Regions from separate parts of the Sphingopyxis sp. GW821-FHT12F08 genome, predicted to be linked through region 3. Evidence: predicted binding sites of a transcription regulator. Region 3 holds the regulator's gene; each other region holds the start of a gene.
The links. Region 3 encodes LexA, which represses DNA repair genes until DNA is damaged. Its sites were predicted from a motif close to GTTCCNCNCTTGTTCT; they were not measured.
Positions count from the first base shown of each region.

Region 1: the regulator LexA is predicted to act here: its motif matches at 3,207-3,222, upstream of uvrA (excinuclease ABC subunit UvrA).
Region 2: the regulator LexA is predicted to act here: its motif matches at 1,882-1,897, upstream of AC1RNQ_RS04085 (ImuA family protein).

Region 1 is NZ_JBXAQA010000004.1:58,510-64,215, forward strand. Features, by position in the region: gene AC1RNQ_RS12175 (BCCT family transporter) at 1-906, shown strand, start outside; gene AC1RNQ_RS12180 (M13 family metallopeptidase) at 911-2,989, opposite strand; gene uvrA (excinuclease ABC subunit UvrA) at 3,234-5,706, shown strand, end outside.
Region 2 is NZ_JBXAQA010000001.1:821,796-827,501, reverse strand. Features, by position in the region: gene AC1RNQ_RS04090 (Y-family DNA polymerase) at 1-1,187, opposite strand, end outside; gene AC1RNQ_RS04085 (ImuA family protein) at 1,078-1,878, opposite strand; gene AC1RNQ_RS04080 (LysR family transcriptional regulator) at 2,134-3,021, opposite strand; gene AC1RNQ_RS04075 (CoA-acylating methylmalonate-semialdehyde dehydrogenase) at 3,117-4,622, shown strand; gene AC1RNQ_RS04070 (polysaccharide deacetylase family protein) at 4,630-5,568, shown strand; gene AC1RNQ_RS04065 (hypothetical protein) at 5,615-5,706, shown strand, end outside.
Region 3 is NZ_JBXAQA010000003.1:383,951-389,656, forward strand. Features, by position in the region: gene gltX (glutamate--tRNA ligase) at 1-491, opposite strand, end outside; gene AC1RNQ_RS10725 (ComEC/Rec2 family competence protein) at 562-2,709, shown strand; gene lexA (transcriptional repressor LexA) at 2,663-3,346, opposite strand; gene AC1RNQ_RS10735 (molybdopterin molybdotransferase MoeA) at 3,412-4,602, opposite strand; gene moaC (cyclic pyranopterin monophosphate synthase MoaC) at 4,599-5,072, opposite strand; gene trpC (indole-3-glycerol phosphate synthase TrpC) at 5,327-5,706, opposite strand, start outside.

The DNA.
Region 1 (5,706 bases), on a different contig from region 3:
GCAGGCATCCTGGCGCTGGCGGGCGGGATCGAGGGGCTCGGCGGTTTCGCGGGCGGCGCGGGACTGCGCTGGGCGATCATGATCGCGATCGTCGCGAGCTTCCTGATCTCGGCGGCGACCGGGCTGCAGAAGGGCATCGCCGGGCTGTCGGTGCTCAACACCTGGATCTTCTTCGCGATCATCGCTTTCGTGGCTGTAGCCGGGCCGACCGCCGAGATGCTCGGCCTGTCGCTGCGCGGCGGCGCCGATTATGTCGCCACCTTCGTGCCGCGCAACCTGGGGCTCGACGTCGATCGCGACTGGCACCGGCAATGGACGATCTTCAACTGGGCGAACTGGATGGCCTGGGCGCCGGTCACCGCACTGTTCCTCGGCCGCCTTGCGGTCGGCTACAGCGTCCGCGCCTTCATCCTGTTCAACCTGATCCTGCCCGCGCTGTTCGGCGCGGTGTGGATGACCGCGATCGCGGGCGCGACGATCATCCTCGACCAGCAGAGCGGCGCCAGCCTCTTCGCCATCCTGTCGAGCCAGGGTCCCGACCCGGTGCTGTTCCGCCTGTTCGACGCGCTCGGCGGCGGATCGGTGGTCACCGCGATCGTGCTGTTCGCGATCTTCCTCTCTTATGTCGCGGGCGCCGACGCCAATGTCTCGGCGATGAGCGCGCTGTCGACGCACGGCATCAGCCCCGAACGCCCCGAGGCCGCGCTGTGGATCCAGATCGTCTGGGGCGTGACCGTCGGGCTGGTCGCGATGGTGCTCGTCGCCGCCGCGGGGCTCGACGGCATCCGCATGATGTCGGTGCTCGGCGGCTTTCCCGCGCTGTTCGTGATCGTCGGCGCCGCGCTGTCGCTCGGCGTGATGGCGTGGCGGGGGCGACCGACCGCCGCCCCCGCCCTGCCTGAATAGGCTCTTACCAGATCTTGGTGCGGTCCTCGGGCTTCAGATAATATTTGGCGTCGGCGCCGACGCCGAACGCCTGATACCAGGCGTCGACGTTGCGCACCGGGCCGATGATCCGCCAGCGCGCCGGGCTGTGCGGGTCGCTCGCCACCTGCTGCTTGATCGAATCCTCGCGCGCCTTGTCGCGCCACGCCTGCGCGAAAGCGAGGAAGAAGCGCTGGTCGCCGGTCAGCCCGTCGATCACCGGCGCGGGCTTGCCGCCCAGCGAGCGGTGGTAGGCGTCATAAGCGACCTCCAGCCCCGCGAGGTCGGCGATATTCTCGCCCATCGTCAGGTCGGGGTTGATGAAGGCGCCGGGCGCCGCCTCATAGGTCGCATATTGCGCGCCGAACGCCTTGGCCGCGGCGTCGAACTTTGCCGCATCCTCGGGGGTCCACCAGTCGCGCACCGCGCCATTGGCGTCGATCTTGCGCCCCTGGTCGTCGAAGCCATGAATGATCTCGTGCCCGATGACCGCGCCGATCGCGCCATAATTGACCGCATCGTCGACGCTCTCGCTGAAATAGGGCGCCTGGAGGATGCCCGCGGGAAACACGATCTTGTTCTCGAGCCCGCCATTATAGGCGTTCACCTCCTGCGGGTTCATCGACCATTTCTTGCGGTCGACGGGCTTGCCGAGCTCGCCCAGCTGATAGGCATATTCGAACTTCCCGCTGCGCTGGACATTGCCATAGAGGTCGGCCGGATCGATCTTCAGCCCCGAATAGTCGCGCCACTTGTCGGGATAGCCGACCATCACGTCCATCTTCTGGAGCTTCGCCAGCGCCGCCTCTTTCGTCGGCGCCGCCATCCAGCTGTTCGCGCGGATGCGGTCGCCCATCGCCAGCTTCAGATTGGCGACCAGCGCCTCCATCTTCGCCTTGGCGCTCGCGGGGAAATATTGGTGCGAATAGGTTTCGCCAACCAACTCGCCGAGGCTGCCATCGACAAGCGTCAGCCCACGTTTCCAGCGCGGGCGCAGCTCGCTCACCCCGCTCAGCACCTTGGTATAGTCGAAGCGGCTGTCGACGAAGGCCTTCGACAGATAGGGCGAGGCCTGGTTGGCGACATGGAATTGCTGCCACAGCTTCAGCGTGTCGAGCGGCGCCTTGGCATAGAGCGCCGAAATGTCGCGGATCGCGGTGGTCTCGTTGACGATCATCCGCTTCTGCGGACCGATCCCCGCGCCGGCGAACCAGGCGTTCCAGTCGAGCCCGGGCGCATAGGCGGCGAGCTCGGCCGACGACATCGGGTTGTTGATCTTGCCGATGTCGCGGCGGTCGGCGATCTTCCAGCTGACCTTGGCGATCTCGGTCTCCAGCGCCATGATCGCGTCGGCTCCGGCCTCGGCGTTTTTCGCCCCGGTCAGCCCCAGCGTGCGCACGATATAGGCGCGATAGGCGTCGCGCTGCGGCTTGAACTGGTCGTCGAGATAATATTCGCGCTCGGGCAGGCCCAGCCCGCCCTGCCCCAGCCACAGCACGTTGATCGTCGGATCGTCGGTGTCCGCGTAAGGACCGCCGCCGACGATCGTCATCCCGAACGCACCCTGCGACGCGCCCATGAAGCGCGCCATTTCGCTCTTGCCCTTGATCGCCGCGACCTTCGCGAGGTCGGCCATCAGCGGCTTGGCGCCCAGCGCCTCGACTCGCGCCTCGTCGGCGAAGCTCTGGTAGAGGCCGCCGACCTGGCTCGTCGCCGGCGCCCCGGTCACGACCTGGCGCAGCTGGCGCTGGGTCAGATTATAGACGTCGTAATCGACCCCCGCCGACGCCTGGTCGGCCGGGATTTCGGTCTTGGCGAACCAGCCGCCATTGGCGAAGCGGTCGAAATCGTCGCCCGGCCGCACGCTGGTGTCGCGCGCGCCGAGATCGACACCCCAGCTGCCGAAGGTCAGCGCATTCAGCGAGGCATCGTCCTTCGCCGATGCCTCGCCCGCCCCATCGGCCTTGAGTAACGCGAAGGGCGCCATGTCGTTCGCCAGCACCGGCACCGCGACCAGGGCCGCGGCCATTGCGAGGCCCGCGGCCCCCGTCAAAAATTTCTTCATTCCCCAGCTCCTTTCGTGCGCCGGCCCCGTTCCCGACGGGCGGCGGACATGCCAAGTCTTGTCCGCCTCGCGCGAAAATGCGTCAAGCCGACGGGGGCGCATTGGTCGAAGCCATTGGGGAGTTGGTGGAAAGCCGGCACGGAGCGCGGCGTTGCAGCATGGCTCCCGACTTCCTATCTAGACCATGACCCGGCGCAAAACGCCCCCTTGCGCGCCAAGAACAAATCTGGAACACAGCCCTCCCATGAGTCTCACCCATATTTCGGTGCGCGGTGCGCGCGAGCATAATCTGAAGGGCGTGAACGTCGACCTGCCGCGCGATGCGCTGGTCGTCATCACCGGCCTGTCGGGCAGCGGCAAGTCGAGCCTCGCCTTCGACACCATCTATGCCGAGGGCCAGCGGCGCTATGTGGAGTCGCTCTCCGCCTATGCGCGCCAGTTCCTCGAGATGATGCAGAAGCCCGACGTCGAGCATATCGACGGCCTGTCGCCGGCGATCAGCATCGAGCAGAAGACGACGTCGCGAAACCCGCGCTCGACGGTCGCGACGGTCACCGAAATCTACGACTATATGCGCCTGCTGTGGGCGCGCGTCGGCATCCCCTATTCGCCCGAAACCGGCGAGCCGATCAGTGCGCAGACGGTCAGCCAGATGGTCGACCGCGTGATGGAACTGCCCGAGGGTACGCGCGCCTATCTGCTCGCCCCCGTCGTGCGCGGCCGCAAGGGCGAGTATAAGAAGGAGCTCGCGCAGTGGCAGAAGGACGGCTTCACGCGCGTCCGCATCGACGGCGAGTTTTACGAGATCGGCGAGGCGCCCGCGCTCGACAAGAAATACAAGCATGACATCGAGGTCGTCGTCGACCGTATCGCGGTGCGCGAGGGCCTCGGCACGCGGCTCGCCGACAGTTTCGAAACCGCGCTGAAGCTCGCCGAGGGGCTCGCCTATGTCGACCTCGCCGACGGCCCGGTGCCGGGGCGCGAGGAGGAAGACACCGGGGGGGCGATGAAGGGCGCGGGCATCCCCGCGAACCGGCTGATCTTCTCCGAGAAATTCGCCTGCCCCGTTTCGGGCTTCACCATCGCCGAGATCGAGCCGCGACTGTTCAGCTTCAACGCCCCGCAGGGCGCCTGCCCCGCGTGCGACGGGCTCGGCGAACGGCAGGAGTTCGACCCCGACCTCGTCGTGCCCAATCATGCGCTGAGCCTCAAGAAGGGCGCGGTCGTGCCCTGGGCGAAATCGAACCCGCCCTCGCCTTATTATATGCAGGTGCTCGAAAGCCTCGGCAAAGCCTATGGCTTCGACCTGACCACACCGTGGCAGGACCTGCCCGGCGAGGTCCAACTCGTCATCCTCTACGGCACCGGCGGCAAGCCCGTCGAGCTGACCTTCAAGGACGGCAAGCGCAGCTACACGACGCACAAGGCGTTCGAGGGCGTGATCGGCAACCTCAACCGCCGCATGCTCCAGACCGAAAGCGCGTGGATGCGCGAGGAGCTGTCGAAATATCAGACGCCGCAGCCGTGCGAGACCTGCCACGGCGCGCGGCTGCGCCCCGAACCGCTCGCGGTGAAGATCGCGGGCGAGAATATCAGCCTGTCGGCACAGCGCTCGGTGGCGGACGCGCTCGAATGGTTCGGCACGCTTGATGCGAAGCTGAACGACACGCAGCGCCAGATCGCGAAAGCGATCCTCAAGGAAATCAACGAGCGGCTCGGTTTCCTCAACAATGTCGGGCTCGACTATCTCAACCTCAACCGCACGAGCGGCACACTCAGCGGCGGCGAGAGCCAGCGCATCCGCCTCGCGTCGCAGATCGGCAGCGGCCTCAGCGGCGTGCTCTACGTCCTCGACGAACCGAGCATCGGGCTCCACCAGCGCGACAACGACCGGCTGCTCGCGACATTGAAGCGCCTCCGCGACCTCGGCAACACGGTGATCGTCGTCGAGCATGACGAGGATGCGATCCGCCACGCCGATTATGTCGTCGACATGGGCCCCGGCGCGGGGCTGCACGGCGGCGAGATCGTCGCCGAAGGGACGCTCGAACAGGTGCTCCAGAGCGACAAGAGCCTGACCGCGGCCTATCTCAACGGCACCAAGCGCATCGAGATTCCCAAGCACCGCCGCAAGGGCAATGGCTTCGACCTGGTGCTGAAGGGCGCGCGCGCGAACAATCTCGACAATGTCACGGTCAAGATCCCGCTCGGCACCTTCACCTGCGTCACCGGCCTGTCGGGCAGCGGCAAGTCGAGCCTGATCATCGACACGCTCTATGCCAGCGCGGCGCGCGTGCTCAACGGCGCGCGCATGGTCGCGGGGCCGCACGACAGCCTGAAGGGGCTGGAGCATTGCGACAAGGTGATCGACATCGACCAGTCGCCGATCGGCCGCACCCCGCGGTCGAACCCCGCGACGTACACCGGCGCCTTCACGATCATCCGCGACTGGTTCGCGGGGCTGCCCGAAAGCCAGGCGCGCGGCTACAAGCCCGGGCGCTTCAGCTTCAACGTCAAGGGCGGGCGGTGCGAGACCTGCACCGGCGACGGCCTCATCAAGATCGAGATGCACTTCCTGCCCGACGTCTATGTGACGTGCGAGACGTGCCACGGTAAACGCTACAACCGCGAAACGCTCGAGGTGAAGTTCAAGGGCCACAGCATCGCCGACGTGCTCGACATGACGGTCGAGGACGCCGCGGAATTCTTCAAGGCGG
Region 2 (5,706 bases), on a different contig from region 3:
GCCTGTTCGGGGATATGCGTGTCGGCGGCGAGCAGGCGCCGGACGCGCCCGCGCCCGAGCCGCGTCGTCATCCGGTCGACGAGCTCGTCCATCGCCGCGCTGCGTACCGTGCCGCCTTCGAGCTTCAATTGCGTCGCGCCGAGCGCCTCGAGTCGCGGCACCGCGAGGCGGATCATGTCGAAGCCGAAGCCGGGGTCGAGCGGATCGGCGAGCCCGTCCATCCGCTCGGCGAACAGCCGCATGACGAGGCCGGTGTCGCGCGTCGGATGGCCGGTCTCGATCGCGATGCCGCGCGCGAGCCCGTCGCTGCGAAAGAAGGTCGCGCGGAAATGGCGCCCGCCCTTGCCGCGCTCGCTCAGCTCGACCATCGCCTCGCCCACCAGTTCGGCGAGCACCTTGGTCGCATGCGTGCTGCTGCCCAGCGGCTCGGCGAAACGGCGCTCGGTCGCGACGGGGGGTGGGGCGATGCGCGGGTCGAGCGGGCTCGGCGCATCGCCGAGGATGCGGCGCAGCGCCGTCGCGGCATCGGCGCCGAAGCGCGCGGCGATATTCGCCATCGGGCGGCTCGCGAGGTCGCCGATCGTCTTGAGCCCTGCGCGCACCAGCGCGGTCGTCGCCTCGGCTTCGAGTTCGAGCGCCGCGACGGGCAGGCGGCGCACCGCCCCCGCTTCGTCGGGTGCGGCGCGCGTCTGGTAGCGCGCGAGCGCGCGCGCCGCATCGGCGGTCGGGCCGAGCGCGACGCGCATGCTCATCCCGAGCCGCGACAGCCGCGTCTCCAGATCGTCGATCAGCGCCGCTTCGCCGCCCAGCAGATGCTCGGTGCCCGCGATGTCGAGGATCAGCCCGTCGGGGGCGTCGATCGCCACCAGCGGCGAATAGCGGTTGCACCCGAGCGCCAGCCGGTCGAGCCAGGCGGCGTCGGCGACCGGGTCGTGCGCGACGACGAGCAGCTCGGGCACCCGCGCTCGCGCGTCGGCGAGCGGCATGCCGGGGGCGAGCCCGACCGCTTGCGCGGCGCGGTCGACGCTCGCGAGGCGGAGCGCGCCGCGCGCCTTTTCGGCGAAGACGAGCGGGGCGTCAGGCGGCCGCGGCGCCGTGCGGCAAAGCCGCTCGGCGGGCAGCCACGGGAAGAACAGCGCCAGATAGCGCCGCTTCGCCGGTATTTGGCCCGAAGACATGTTCGTCATGGTTCCATTCCAATTGCCAGCGCCCGCCCGCGAGTCCCGCACGCCAGCGCAGCAGTTCGAGGTCGAAGGCGGGCGCACCGGGTGCATTGGCCTCGAGCGCGCGCGACGGCGCCGCGGCGACGTTCCAGCGCGTTTCGGCGACGCTGGGCGACGGCGTCGCATTGAGCCGCAGCATCAGCAGCGTCGTCCCCGCATCGCGCGCGCCGAGCGCGAGGCGTCGCCCCGCGGTGAGGTCGAGCGCGCGCCATGGACCCCAGCTTTCGACGATCACCGCCGCCGACCCGGCGCAGCGGATCGCGTCGTTGGCGCAGGCGAGCAGCAATTTGGGATCGGGCGCCTCGATCAGCAGCAGCCGGTCGGGATCGCCGCCGAGCTCGGCGATGCCGGGGGCGTAGATGTGCCCGCCGCGCCGCGCGGCGTCGGCAGTGCGCAGCCAGACCAGCGGTTCCTTGCCGGGGAGGCGTAGCGCGAGCAGTGCGGCGAAAGCGGCGGCGCTGGCGGCATCGAGCGCATCGGCGGCGAAAAATTCATGCACGCGGCCGGTCGCGAGGCCGCCGTGCAGCGCGGCGTCGAACCCCACATGGCCGCTCGCCAGCCGCCCCGCGGTTTGACCACGCGGTTCGGCCTCGCCGGTGATCCGGGCGAGACGCCGGCGCAGGCCGGCGATAGAGGGGTGCGACTCGTGGGGCATAATGTTCCTGATTTGTTCTATTAGCGCTTTCGAGGCTGCGCTTGTCAAGACGAGTCAGGGGACGGCCCACATTCGTCATTCCCGCGTAGGCGGGAATCCAGCTTCCTTCTTCTGCTCTTTTCTTCGTGCCTTTGCGCCTTTGCGTGAAATCAGAAAAATCTCACGCAAAGGCGCAAAGGCACGAAGAAGGAAAAAGCTGGATCCCCGCGTCCGCGGGGATGACGAAGAACAGGAGCGGGGAGGTGAAGAGTCCGGTTACCCCGGCACGAACAAACCCCGGCTCTCGCGCACCTCGCCATCGAGCCAGTCGATGAAGGCGCGGATGCGCGGTTGCGGGGCGACGTCGCGGTGGAGCGCGAGCCAGAAGGCGCGCGCGATCACCTGCTCGGGCCGCACGCGCACTAGTGCGGGATCGCCCGCGGCGAGGAAGCAAGGCAGCACGCCGACCCCCGCGCCGCCCGCGATCATCCGCCTTTGTGCAAGGATCGAGGAGGAGCGCACCCCGGCGCGCAGCCCCGGCTCGATCTCGCCCAGATAGTCGAGTTCGGGCGCGTAAAGGATGTCGGGAACATAGCCGATCACCGGCACCCCGGCGCGCGACAGCGGCGTGGCGGCGACCGCTTCCTGCCAGTCGGTGCGATGTGCGGGCGCATAAAGGCCGAGGCTGTAGTCGGACAATTTGCGCGTGATCAACGGGCCCTTGCGCGGCCGCGCGAGCAGCACCGCCATATCGGCCTCGCGCCGCGACGGATTCAGAAACCCCGACGAGGCGACGAGATCGATCTCGAGCTCGGGATGCGCGGCGACGAAACCTGCCAATCTTGGCGCGATGAAGCTGTTGCCGAATCCCTCGGACACGCTGACCCGCAATTGCCCCGACAGCGCCGCGCCCCCGTCGCCGGCCGAGCGGATGCGCGCCGCCGCCGCCGCCATCGCCTCGGCGTGCGGGACGAGCGCGCGGCCGGCCGCCGTCAAAAGGAAACCGCCCGGCGCGCGTTCGAACAAGGTTTGTTGCAATGCCGCCTCGAGCGCGCTCAGCTGGCGGCTGACCGTCGTCGCATCGACCTGCAGCGCCGCCCCGGCGCGCGCGAGCGTGCCCTGCTGCGCCACGGTCAGGAAATATTGCAGCTTGTCCCAGTCCATGGCCTGCAAATATGCAGCATCGCCCTGCAAGTCTATCCCTTGCAATCGCCCCGCAACTCGGCTGTGGCAGCGGCAACAATTTCGGGAGACTCATGATGCGACAGATCGACCATCTTATCGTCGGCGGTGCCGGTGGCGGGGCCAATAGCGCTGGACGTAGCAGCCCGGTCTTCGATCCCAATAGCGGCGGCGTGCAGGCCGAGGTCGCCTTGGGCGATGCCGCCCTCCTCGAAAAGGCGGTCGCCGCGGCGAAGGCGGCGCAGCCCGCCTGGGCCGCGACCAATCCGCAGCGCCGCGCGCGCGTGATGTTCGAATTCAAGCGCCTCGTCGAAGCCCATATGGACGAACTCGCACACCTGCTGTCGAGCGAGCATGGCAAGGTGATCGCCGATTCGAAGGGCGATATCCAGCGCGGGCTCGAAGTCATCGAATTCTGCTGCGGCATCCCGCATGTGCTCAAGGGCGAATATACGCAGGGCGCGGGCCCCGGCATCGACGTCTATTCGATGCGCCAGCCGATCGGCATCGGCGCGGGCATCACCCCGTTCAACTTCCCCGCGATGATCCCGCTGTGGATGTCGGGGGTCGCGATCGCGACCGGCAACGCCTTTCTGATCAAGCCCAGCGAGCGTGATCCCAGCGTCCCGGTGCGCCTCGCCGAACTCTTTCTCGAAGCCGGCTTGCCCGCGGGCATCTGCCAGGTCGTCCACGGCGACAAGGAAATGGTCGACGCGATCCTCGACCATCCCGATATCGGCGCGGTCAGCTTCGTCGGCTCGTCGGACATCGCGCATTATGTATACAACCGCGGCGTCGCCAACGGCAAGCGCGTGCAGGCGATGGGCGGCGCCAAGAACCACGGCATCGTCATGCCCGACGCCGACCTCGACCAGGTCGTCAATGATCTCGCCGGCGCCGCCTTCGGCTCGGCGGGTGAACGCTGCATGGCGCTGCCGGTCGTCGTCCCCGTCGGCGACGAGACCGCCGAGCGGCTGAAGGCCAAGCTGATCCCCGCGATCGAAGCTTTGCGCGTCGGCGTGTCGACCGATGCCGAGGCGCATTACGGCCCGGTGGTGACGCAGGCGCACAAGGAAAAGGTCGAGGGCTGGATCCAGAAATGCGCCGACGAGGGCGCCGAACTGGTGATTGACGGCCGCGGCTTCACGCTGCAGGGGCATGAGAAAGGCTTCTTCATCGGCCCGACCCTGTTCGACCATGTCACCACCGACATGGAATCGTACAAGGAAGAGATTTTCGGCCCTGTGCTGCAGATCGTCCGCGCCCCCGATTTCGAAACCGCGCTCGCGCTGCCGTCGAAGCACCAGTACGGCAATGGCGTCGCGATCTTCACGCGCAACGGCCATGCCGCGCGCGAATTCGCCGCGCGGGTCAATGTCGGGATGGTCGGCATCAACGTGCCGATCCCGGTGCCGGTCGCCTATCACAGCTTCGGCGGCTGGAAGCGGTCGGCGTTCGGCGACACCAACCAGCACGGCATGGAGGGCGTGAAATTCTGGACCAAGGTCAAGACGATCACCGCGCGCTGGCCCGACGGGTCGCCCGACGGCGGCAACGCTTTCGTCATCCCGACGATGGGCTGATGCCGCTTTGCTGCGGCGGCTGCTCCTGCCTCTGCTGATTCTGCTGCTGCTGCCGGTCCAGGCGGCGGCGCAGAAGATGATCGCGCTGTCGTTCGACGACGCGCCGCGCGGGCGCGGGGCCTTCTTCACTCCCGAAGAGCGGACCGAGCGCATCATCGCCGAACTGAAGGCGGCCGAGGCGCCGCAGGCGGTCTTTTTCGTCAACCCCGGCGCGCTCGGGCGCGGCGATGGCACCGGCGGCGAGGAAAGGCTCGCCGCCTATGTCGCCGCGGGGCACGTCATCGCCAACCACAGTTACAGCCACCCGCATCTCAATGCGACGAGCGCCGAGGCCTATCTCGCCGATATCGACAAGGCCGAGGCCTGGCTCAAGGGCCGCCCCGGCTATCGCCCCTGGTTCCGCTTCCCCTTCCTCGACGAGGGCGGCAAGGACAAGGTCAAGCGCGACGCGCTGCGTGCGGGTCTCGCGGCGCGCGGGCTCAGGAACGGCTATGTCACCGCCGAATCGTCGGACTGGCACCTCGAAACGCTGACGATCCACGCCGCGAAGGCCGGCAAGCCGATCGACCGCGATGCGCTCGGCCAGCTTTATGTCACTTGGCATGTCGAGGCCGCCGACCATGCGGACGCGCTGATGCAAAAAGTCATCGGGCGTCAGCCGGTGCAGATGATGCTCCTCCACGAAACCGACCTCGCCGCGCTTTATATCGGCGACCTGGTCCGCGCGCTCCGCAAGGCGGGCTGGACCGTGATCAGCGCCGATACCGCCTATGCCGACCCCATCGGCACAATGATGCCCGACACCCCGTCGGCGAACGGCACGCTGACCGAGGCGCTCGCGTGGGAAGCGGGCGTGCCCGCGCCGCGCTGGTATCGCTACAATGATACGACGCTCGCGACCGCCGAATTCGAGCGCCGCGTGCTGGGCGAAGGCGAGGGCGAATGAAACCCTCACCGGAACCCGGGCATTTCTCCCGCGAAGGAGAAAGACGATGAAACGCTATTGGCTCCCCGCCGGTTTTCTGATGCTCGCCGCCTGCGGCGGCGGCAATGAAGACAAGGCGGCGCCCGCCCCTGAGGAAAG
Region 3 (5,706 bases):
GTCTCGGCGCCGTCCTGCGGCGCGCGCAGGCGTACGACGTGCGGCACCGCCGGATCGCCGTCGTCGCGGTCGCGCCACGGGCTGCGGACGCGGAAGGGCAGGCGCTTTTCCTGCGCCTCGGCGCGCATCGCGGCGAGCTCGTCCTGCGTGAGGTAGCAGCGATAGGCGGCGCCCTTCGCGAGCAGGTCGTGCGCGACTTCGGCGTGGCGGCCGGCGCGCGCGAACTGGAACACCGTCTCGCCGTCCCAGTCGAGATCGAGCCACTGCATGCCGTCGAGGATCGCTTCGATCGCGGCGTCGGTCGAGCGTGCGCGGTCGGTATCCTCGATGCGCAGCAGGAACTTGCCGCCATGGTGGCGCGCGTACAGCCAGTTGAACAGCGCGGTGCGCGCGCCGCCGATGTGCAGGAAACCCGTGGGCGACGGCGCGAAACGCGTGACCACGTCGGCGCCGGTCGCTTCGGATGATATTGCTCGATTTTCGGTTGCCACCAAGGCCTCTTTCACTCACTTTGCCGGCCCCGGCGAAGGTCCGGGCGCGGGGTTCGGGGGTGCCCCTAGCATGGCGACAAGGCCGCTTCAAACGCCCATTGGTGCGGCGGTCGCGGCGGCCGCCGCCCGGCTGTCCGGAGCGATCGAGGCGCGGCTCGACGCCGAGCGCGAGCGGATCGCGCTGTGGCTGCCGGTGATGCTGGGGGCCGGGATCGCGGCCTGGTTCGCGCTGCCCACCCAAATGCACTGGATCGCGCTGTTGCTGGCGCTTGCGGCGCTGGCGCTCGCGGGGCTGCTCGCGGGATGGCAGCGCCGTGCGGGGCGCATGCTCGTCGTCGGCTGCGCCGTGGCCGCGGCGGGGATGCTGCTGATCTGGGGCCGCGCGCTGTGGGTCGAGGCGCCGGTGCTCGCGGCGCCGGTGGTCACGCAATTTTCGGGCGTGGTCGAAAGCGTCGAGCCGCTGCCGGCAAAGGCGCAGGTGCGGCTGATCGTCCGCCCGCACGGCCGGCCCGACCTGCCACCGCGCGTACGGCTGACCGCGGACGGGGTGCAGGGCGCGGGAATCGCGCCGGGCGAGGCGGTCGGGCTGCGCGCGCGGCTGATGCCGCCGCCGGCGGCGAGCCTGCCCGGCGGCTATGATTTCGCCCAGCGCGCCTGGTTCGACCGGCTCGGCGCGGTCGGGACGGTGCTGGGCGAGGTGCGGCGCGCGCGCGGCGCGGGGCAGGGCGAGCAGACGCTGCGCGCGCGGCTCAGCAGTCATATCCATGCGCAGGTCGACGGATCGGCGGGCGGAATCGCCGCGGCGCTGGTCGCGGGCGACCGCGGTGCGATCGACCCCGCCGACGAGGAGGCGATGCGGCGGAGCGGGCTCGCGCACCTGTTGTCGATCAGCGGGCTGCACGTGACCGCGGTCGTGGGCTTCGCGATGCTGCTCGCGATGCGGCTGCTGGGTTTGAGCAGGCGGCTGGCGCTCGGCGGCTATGTGCTGCCGCTCGCCGCGGCGGCCGCGGCGCTGGTGGGGGGCGGCTATACTTTGCTCGCGGGGGCCGAGGTGCCGACCCTGCGCTCGTTCATCGCTGCGCTGCTGGTACTCGTCGCGATCCTGCTCGGGCGCGAGGCGCTGACCTTGCGGCTTGTCGCCGCGGGCGCGCTCATCGTGCTGCTATGGCGGCCCGAGGCGCTCGCTGGTCCGAGCTTCCAGCTGAGCTTCGCCGCGATCACCGCGATCGTCGCGCTGCACGAGGGGCGGTGGATGCAGCGGTTCATGGCGCGGCGCGAAGAGGGCTGGCCGTTGCGGCTTGGCCGCGGGATCGTCGGCCTGCTGATCACCGGGCTGGTGGTCGAAGTCGCGCTGGCGCCGATCGCTTTGTTCCATTTCCACAAGGCGGGGCTCTACGGCGCGCTCGCCAATGTCGTCGCGATCCCGCTCACCACTTTCGTGATCATGCCCGCGGAGGCGCTGGCGTTGCTGTTCGACGCGGTCGGGCTCGGCGCGCCTTTCTGGTGGGTCGCCGAACAGGCGCTGAAGCTGCTGATCTGGCTGGCGCATCTCGTCGCCGATGCGCCGGGTGCGGTGGCGACGCTGCCGGTGTTTCCGCCCTGGGGGTTCGGCCTCGCGGTGTTCGGCGGGCTGTGGCTATTGCTGTGGCAGACCGGGTGGCGGCGCTGGGGCATCGTGCCTTTGCTAGCCGGCATGGCGGTGCTGCTTGTCCAGCCGCGCCCCGATCTGCTGGTGACGAGCGACGGCAAGCATGTCGCGGCGGCGCTGCCGGGTGGCGACTATGCGCTGCTGCGCGACCGCGCGGGCGATTATGTGCGCGATTCGGTCGCCGAGGCGGCGGGGATCGACGCCCCGCTCGGCGTGCTGGCGGATCTCGACCATGTGGTGTGCAACCGCGACTTCTGCCGCTGGACCCAGCGCGAGCGCATCATCCTCGCGGCGCGCGGACGCGACCGGATCGAGGGCGCCGAGATGGCGCCGGCGTGCGCAGCGGCCGATGTGGTGATCAGCGACCGCTGGCTGCCGCGCGAATGCGTGGGGCGCTGGCTGACGATCGACCGCGACAGCTTGGCCGAAACCGGCGGCCTCGCGCTCTATCTGCGCGACCGTCCGCGCGCGGTCGCGACGTTACGCACGGGCGACGAGCATCCCTGGCGCCGCCCGCCGCAGGTCAGTGGTAACGACGAAGCAGTCCCGACAATTTCCCCTGCACGATGACGCGCTCGGCCTCGTAGCGCTGCGGTTCATAGGCGCTGTTCGCGGGGTCGAGGCGGATCATCTTGCCCTCGCGGCGGAAATATTTGAGCGTCGCGTCCTGCCCGTCGACGAGCGCGACGACGATGTCGCCCTCGCGCGCGGTGCTCGCTTTCTGGATCAGCGCATAGTCGCCGTCGAAGATTCCCGCCTCGACCATCGAGTCGCCCGAGACTTCGAGCGCATAATGTTCGCCCGCGCCGAGCAGCGCGGCGGGGACCGCGAGATTATTGTGATCCTCGAACGCCTCGATCGGCACGCCCGCGGCGATCTTGCCGTGCAGCGGCACCGAGATGACATCGTTCGCGGCGATCGGGCGCAGCGCGGGGGCGGGCTTGCGCAGCGGCACGACATTGTTGCTATCGCCCCGCACAGCCGCCTTGCCGCCCTCGGGCAGCTTGACCACCTCGAGCGCGCGGGCGCGATTGGGGAGGCGGCGGAGGAAACCGCGTTCCTCCAGGGCGCTGATAAGGCGGTGGATTCCCGACTTGGACTTGAGGCCCAGCGCCTCCTTCATCTCCTCGAACGAGGGCGAAATGCCGCTCGCGTCGAGCTTTTGCTGGATGAAGTGGAGCAGTTCATGCTGCTTGGCGGTCAACATCGGGCGTTCTCCATGGTGCCGGTTTCGGACATAAGGAGAACGATAGTGGAACAGAGCGGGACTTGTCAAGCGATGTCGATATAGGCCGCGACCTCGCCCGCAGCGCGCGGCGCGGCGTCGATCTCGCGCAGGACCAGCGCGGTCGCGGCGGCGAGCGGAAAGGTCCGGCCGCTGTCCTGGCTGTCGAAGACCGAGAGACGCCCATCGAGGAGCCGCGCGCGCAGATAGTCGCGCCGCTTTCCGCCCGCGCCGAGCGGGGCGAGCAGCGGCGCGTGGCGGAGTTGGGGGAGCGGGGCGACAGCGCCGGCGAGGTGGCGGACGAGCGGGATCAGGAACAGGATCGCGGTGACGAAGGCCGACGACGGGTTGCCGGGCAGGCCGAGCAGCAGCGCGTCGCCGACCGTCCCGGCGATCAGCGGCTTGCCGGGGCGCATCGCGATCTTCCAGAAATCGAGGCGCCCACCGGCATCCTCAAGCGCGCCGCGGACATGGTCGTGATCGCCGACCGAGGCGCCGCCGACGGTGACGATGACGTCGTGGCGTCGCGCCAAGTCTTTCAAAACTTTGGCAAGAGTCTCGCGGTCGTCGCGGATGTGGAGCGGCAGGCCGACGACCGCGGGTTCGGCGGTGAGCATCGCAGCGAGCATCGGGCCATTGCTATCGGGGATCTGCCCCGGCGCGAGCGCGCGGCCGGGCGGGACGAGCTCGTCGCCGGTGGTGAGGATCGCGACGCGTGGGCGGGCGCCGACCGCGAGCTGCGCCGCGCCACCCATGATCGCCGCCGCGATCGCGCCGGGGGTCAGGCGGGTGCCCGCGGCGAGCAGCGCGGTCCCGGCGGCGAAATCGCCGGCGCGGTCGCGGACATGCTGGCCGGACAGCGCCGGTCCCGGGTCGGTGCGCGTCAGCGTGGCGCCGTCGACGGCGACATCTTCCTGGATCAGCACGGTGTCGGCGCCGTCCGGAAGGATCGCGCCGGTGAAGATGCGCATCGCCTGGCCGGGGCCGACGGGCGCGGCGGGGGCGGCGCCCGCCGCGACTTCGCCGGTGACCGTCCACGGGCCGGGCAGGTCAGCGAAGCGGATCGCATAGCCGTCCATCGCCGACAGCGGCGCGGCCGGCTGGTCGCGCTGCGCGAAGATATCTTCTGGAAGATAGCGGCCAAGCGATTCGGAGAAAGCGACTTTTTCCGGCGGGAGCGGGCCGCGGAGCGCGAGCAACCGCGCCTGCGCTTCCTCGACCGGGAGCAATTTGCTCATGCTGCCGACCAGTCGCCCGAGCGCCCGCCGCTCTTTTCGAGGAGGCGGATGTCGCCGAGCACCATCGCGCGGTCGAGCGCCTTCGCCATGTCGTAGAGGGTGAGCAGCGCGACCGAGGCGGCGGTGAGCGCCTCCATCTCGACCCCCGTGGGGCCGGTGGTCGCGGCGGTGGCGGTGACCGCGATGCCGCTTTCCTCCCAGGTGAAATCGACGCCGACCTTGGTGAGGGCGAGCGGGTGGCAGAGCGGGATGAGGTCCGATGTGCGCTTGGCGGCCATGATGCCCGCGAGGCGCGCGGTCGAGAGGACGTCGCCCTTGGGGGCGTTGCCGCTGCGGATGGCTTCGAGCGCGCCCGCCGACATGGTGATGCGGCCGGTCGCGACGGCGCGGCGCGGCGTTGCGGGCTTGGCGCCGACATCGACCATATGCGCGGCGCCGGAGTCGTCAAGATGAGTCGGTTTGAGCGTCATGGCGGTGAGCCAAGCAAGGCGAGGTGCGAAAGGCAAGGGGCGGGTTGCAAGTTGACCGTCGTCTATGGCTGCGCCGTTGTGATTTTTTGTTTTGCGCAAAGACGCAAAGACACGAAGAGGACAGCGCAAGATCGCTGCGATTGCATATGATACCGCGGTAGCGCCTTCTATTTCGCCTGCGGCGATAGCCATCCGAAGCGAGCTGGCGCGACATCTTCGTGTCTTTGCGTCTTTGCGCGAAATTTTGCCGGGCATTACCCCTCGAGCAACGCCTTGGTTGCCGCGGTCACATCTTCCTGCCGCATCAGGCTTTCTCCGACGAGAAAGGTGTTCACGCCGCTCGCCGCGAGGCGGCGGCAGTCGGCGTGGGTCGCGATGCCGCTTTCGCCCACCAGCAACGTGCCCGGCGGGACGCGTTTGGCGAGGCGTTCGGTGACCGCGAGGTCGGTCTCGAAGCTGCGCAGATCGCGGTTGTTGACGCCGATCAGGCGCGATTTGAGCCGGGTCAACGCGCGCTCGAGTTCGGCTTCGTCATGGACCTCGACGAGGACATCCATGCCGCGCTCGAAGGCCGCGGCCTCGATCTCGCGCATCGCGCCATCGTCGAGCGCGGCGACGATGATCAGGATCGCGT